2 regions of the Lysinibacillus sp. NPDC095746 genome follow, and region 2 is predicted to be linked to the other one. Evidence: riboswitches for the same ligand, from Rfam matches in the RefSeq annotation. Region 2 holds a riboswitch; the other holds the start of a gene.
The links. A riboswitch is a leader RNA that binds a small molecule or an ion and turns the genes downstream of it on or off. The one in region 2 is predicted to bind lysine.
Positions count from the first base shown of each region.

Region 1 (2,209 bases), on a different contig from region 2:
TGGCACGGACTAGTAGATAGCCCGTGCCATCATGTTATTGGGCTGCTGGTTGTTGGTGAATGGCTTCTTCCATAATTTTTTGGCGATCAGCTTCAGAAATACCTTTTAAGATTTCATTTATTTTTTCAAGATGCGCATCGCCTTTACGTAAACCAACTGCAATGGATGTATTTGAAATATCTGTATCGAAGCCCTTTTCGAACTTCACATACGTGAACTTATCATTTGCAGCAGCAGCAGAAATACCTTCTGGACGTTCTGCTACATAGCCGTCAATTTTTCCAGCTTCTAATGCAACACGCATCGCCGGGAAATTATCCATTGCAGTTTGTTTTTTTACATCTTTGATTTGATCGATGACATTGTAGTTAGATGTATTTAATTGTGATGTAATTTTAGCACCAGAAAAATCTTGGATAGAAGTTGCTTTTTCATATTTACTGCCTTTTTTTATGACCATAACAAAATCAGATGTATAGTAGTTTTCAGTGAAATCAACTGTTTGCTTACGCTCTTTAGTAGGTGACATACCTGCAATGATTACATCAATTTTATTGGATTGTAACGCCGGTACTAAGCCATCCCATTCCAATTTAACGATAACTAATTCTTTTCCTAAGCCCTCAGCGATTTTTTTCGCCATTTGCACATCATAACCACCCGCATATTCTGCATTATCCGCAATTTTTACTGCACCATTTGCATCATCCTGCTGTGTCCAGTTGAACGGAGCATAACCTGCTTCCATTCCAACACGGAATTGGCCGCCGCCTTCTTCCGTACTCGTCTTGTTACCGTCATTACTAGATGACATTGTAGCCTTTTTGTCACCAGCACCACAAGCTGCTAGCAAAATTGCAGTCATGACGGTCAACATTAATACTAACCATTGTCTTTTCATATAACATTCCCCTTTTCTGTAAAAAATAAGACAACTGTACCAAAAAAGACCTAAGTACTGAACTTAGGTCTTACTTTTTTTAACAGTTGCCCAAATCCTCACTATAATTCCATTATTCCGAGATAGCACAACCTAGTAAACCTGGAAAATAATTTACTAGGACAGTCCTGCACTTATTCACTGCAGACCCAGCATAAAAGTACGAGCTCCTTTTATACTTCGGCGATAGTTCCTTCTCCATTGCGTCTTCGCTTGCTTGTACTCAACAATGAACTAATAAATACCGCGCCTCTACCTCACAATAAGAAAAAGTGAGGTTTGTATATTTAATTGATATTAAGATACTACTATAAAGTTAATAAGTTCGTCAAGATAATTTTGTTACTTTTCTGACTAATTACAATATTATGGTTTTTTATTCCTTTAAATGCCTTTTAGTCCTTTATAAAAGGTGAAAATTATTAAGACTGCCGCTTTGCCGAAAGAGTCCTCGTCTCTTTTTACCGTCGCCCTAGCTCTTCTATTCGTCGACTCCTTAAAACTGTTCCAAAAAAGAAAAAACCCTGCAAACATTGTTCGCAGGGCTTTATAAACTCAGGAATTAAGAATTTAATAATAAATCTTCTGGGTTTTCAAGTAGTTCTTTAACAGTTTTAAGGAAGCCTACAGAATCTTTACCATCGATAATACGGTGGTCATAAGAAAGGGCTAAGTACATCATTGGGCGAATTTCTACTTCACCATTCACTTCAACTGGACGTTTTTTGATAGTATGCATACCAAGGATACCAGCTTGTGTACCATTCATGATAGGTGTAGACATTAATGAACCGAATACGCCACCATTTGTAATTGTGAATGAGCCACCTTGAAGATCTGCTAAACCTAATTTTTTATCGCGTGCTTTTTTCGCTAGGTCTGCAATTGAATCTTCAATTTCAGCAAAGTTTTTGCGGTCAGCGTCACGTACAACTGGTACTACTAAACCTTCTTCTGTTGATACAGCTACACCGATATCAAAGAAGTTGTTTAAGTGAATTTCATCACCAACGATTTGTGCGTTAACATATGGGTATTTTTTAAGAGCTGCAACTACAGCTTTTGTGAAGAATGACATGAAACCAAGTTTAGAGCCAGTTGACTCGAAGAATTGGTCTTTTTTACGAGAGCGTAAAGCCATAACGTTTGTCATATCTACTTCGTTGAATGTAGTTAACATTGCTGTAGATTGTTTTACTTCAAGTAAGCGTTTTGCAATTGTTTGGCGACGACGGCTCATTTTTTCAATTGTTACACGTGATTCATCTA
Region 1 is NZ_JBIWGL010000019.1:6,744-8,952, forward strand. Features, by position in the region: gene ACIQ7N_RS14870 (transporter substrate-binding domain-containing protein) at 35-901, opposite strand; lysine riboswitch at 1,017-1,203, opposite strand; gene odhB (2-oxoglutarate dehydrogenase complex dihydrolipoyllysine-residue succinyltransferase) at 1,503-2,209, opposite strand, start outside.
Region 1: linked by a shared signal. The riboswitch ahead of ACIQ7N_RS14870 (transporter substrate-binding domain-containing protein) and the one ahead of ACIQ7N_RS22630 (amino acid permease) in region 2 are both predicted to bind lysine.

Region 2 (2,209 bases):
CCTCAAAAGCTGTACGGGTACGTAATGTAAAGAACATCATCGCTAATGCAAATGAAGCACCTCCGGCTAATCCTAGTAGTACCATCCACAGTACAGCGAGGCTTGTCCATTCCATGACTACTCCGATAAAGCCAATTAAGTAAAATAGTGTAAACATTAAAACGAGAGGACGTTGAGATGTCATTTTACTAGCGATAATAGGCACAGCTAATGCCATTGGAACTTGTGAAAATTGCATAATGGAAAACATCCAGCCCGCACGATCTGCAGCTAATCCTTGTGATATATAAATTTCAGGAATCCAAGCGGCAGTTGTGTAGAATAATAATGACTGAAATCCCATAGCTCCCGCTACTGCCCAAGTAACAGGTGATTTCCATAATGGTGTACGTTCTTTCGTAGTCTTAACAGTCGGTTCAGGCTTATTAAATTGCAACTGTGGAATCCAAATTACAATGGTTAACACCACAAGAACAAGTGAGATTGCCAGTGCGCCTTGCCAACCAAGTGATGAATTGGCAACAGGATAGCTAATGCCAGCACCGAGTCCAGCCGTTAAATTCATCGACATTGTGAAAAATGCCATAAGTAAACCTACGTGATAGGGAAATTTCAATTTAAGTAATCCTGGAATTAGTACATTACCGAATGAAATGGCTATACCAATTAGCATCGTACCAAATACGAGTAAACTAGTTGTGCCAACGGAGCGTAGTACAATTCCTCCCCCTAAAAGAACAGTTGATAACAATAATGTTAATTCTAGTCCAACTTTACGTGCGACAACTGGTGCGAATGGTGAAATGATTGCAAATGCTAGCAATGGGATCGTTGTTAGAAAGCCTGCTAGTATATTGGATATGCCGAGGTCTTCGCGAATAAAGGAAATAATTGGTCCAACAACTGTTAGCGGCATCCGTAATGTCGAGGCAATACAAATTACGCCGATAACGAGTAATAAGGTTGTGCCTTTCCAATTAATTTTTCTGCTAGGATAAGTATCGGTATGTTCATGAGTAGTCAAATAAATCCCCCCTTGGTAGAACAATTCTGATTGAATCACTATACCACTTTATCACATAAATAAAAATAGTGGAAAATTCGCAAAATATAGAATATTACTCGGGTTATTGAAATGCCATAGGTCGTATGTTAAACTAAAACCCATCATAAATTTAATATTTAATGCCTCATGTTTGTATTGAGGTAGAGGTCGCGGTATTTAAGAGTATGTTAATGGAAATGACAAGCATTAGAGAAATTAGCTGAAAGGAAATACTGCCGAAGTGTGAGGGGACTTGAAAACCTCATGCTGGGGCTGTCTCCGAAAGGAACAGAACTGTCACGTTTGAACAACGTGTTGAGCTATCATTTTGAAGGAACAGAGGATTTACTTAGCCATCACAGCAACGTTCATGTGATGGCATTTTTTTGCCTCTTAAAAAGGAAGGAAGCTATATCGTGAGTGAAATAAAAGTCAATCAGCTCGGTCATAAAGCACCGAAGCTGAAAAAAGAATTAAAAAGTCGTCATATTACAATGATTTCATTAGGCGGTACAATCGGTACAGGGCTGTTTTTAGCTAGTGGTGGTGCCATTGCGCAAGCAGGCCCTGGCGGTGCACTACTCGCTTATGCATTAATCGGTATCATGGTGTATTTTTTAATGACGAGCTTAGGAGAAATGGCAGCTTATATGCCATCATCAGGCTCTTTTAGTACGTATGCTACAAAATTTGTAGATCCAGCTTTAGGTTTTGCACTTGGTTGGAACTACTGGTACAACTGGGCAATTACAATTGCAGCAGAAATTTCTGCCGTCTCATTAATTATGAAATATTGGTTCCCAGATAGCTCATCAGCACTTTGGACTGTTTTATTTATTGCTGTAGTTTTAACGTTCAATCTATTATCGGTAAAAAGCTATGGTGAGAGTGAATATTGGTTTGCAATGATAAAGGTTGTCACAGTAATCATTTTTATTATCATCAGTTTTTTAATGATTTTTGGTATTTTAGGAGGACAAGCTCCTGTAGGCTTTACGAATTTCTTCATTAGTGATGGACCATTCCACGGAGGTCTCCTTGCTACATTTGGTATTTTCTTAGCTGCGGGATTCTCGTTCCAAGGGACAGAGTTACTTGGAATAACAGCAGGTGAAACGGATGACCCTGGTAAAAATATTCCGAAAGCCGTTAAGTCTGTTTTCT
Region 2 is NZ_JBIWGL010000048.1:21,797-24,005, reverse strand. Features, by position in the region: gene ACIQ7N_RS22635 (CynX/NimT family MFS transporter) at 1-1,024, opposite strand, end outside; lysine riboswitch at 1,200-1,376, shown strand; gene ACIQ7N_RS22630 (amino acid permease) at 1,462-2,209, shown strand, end outside.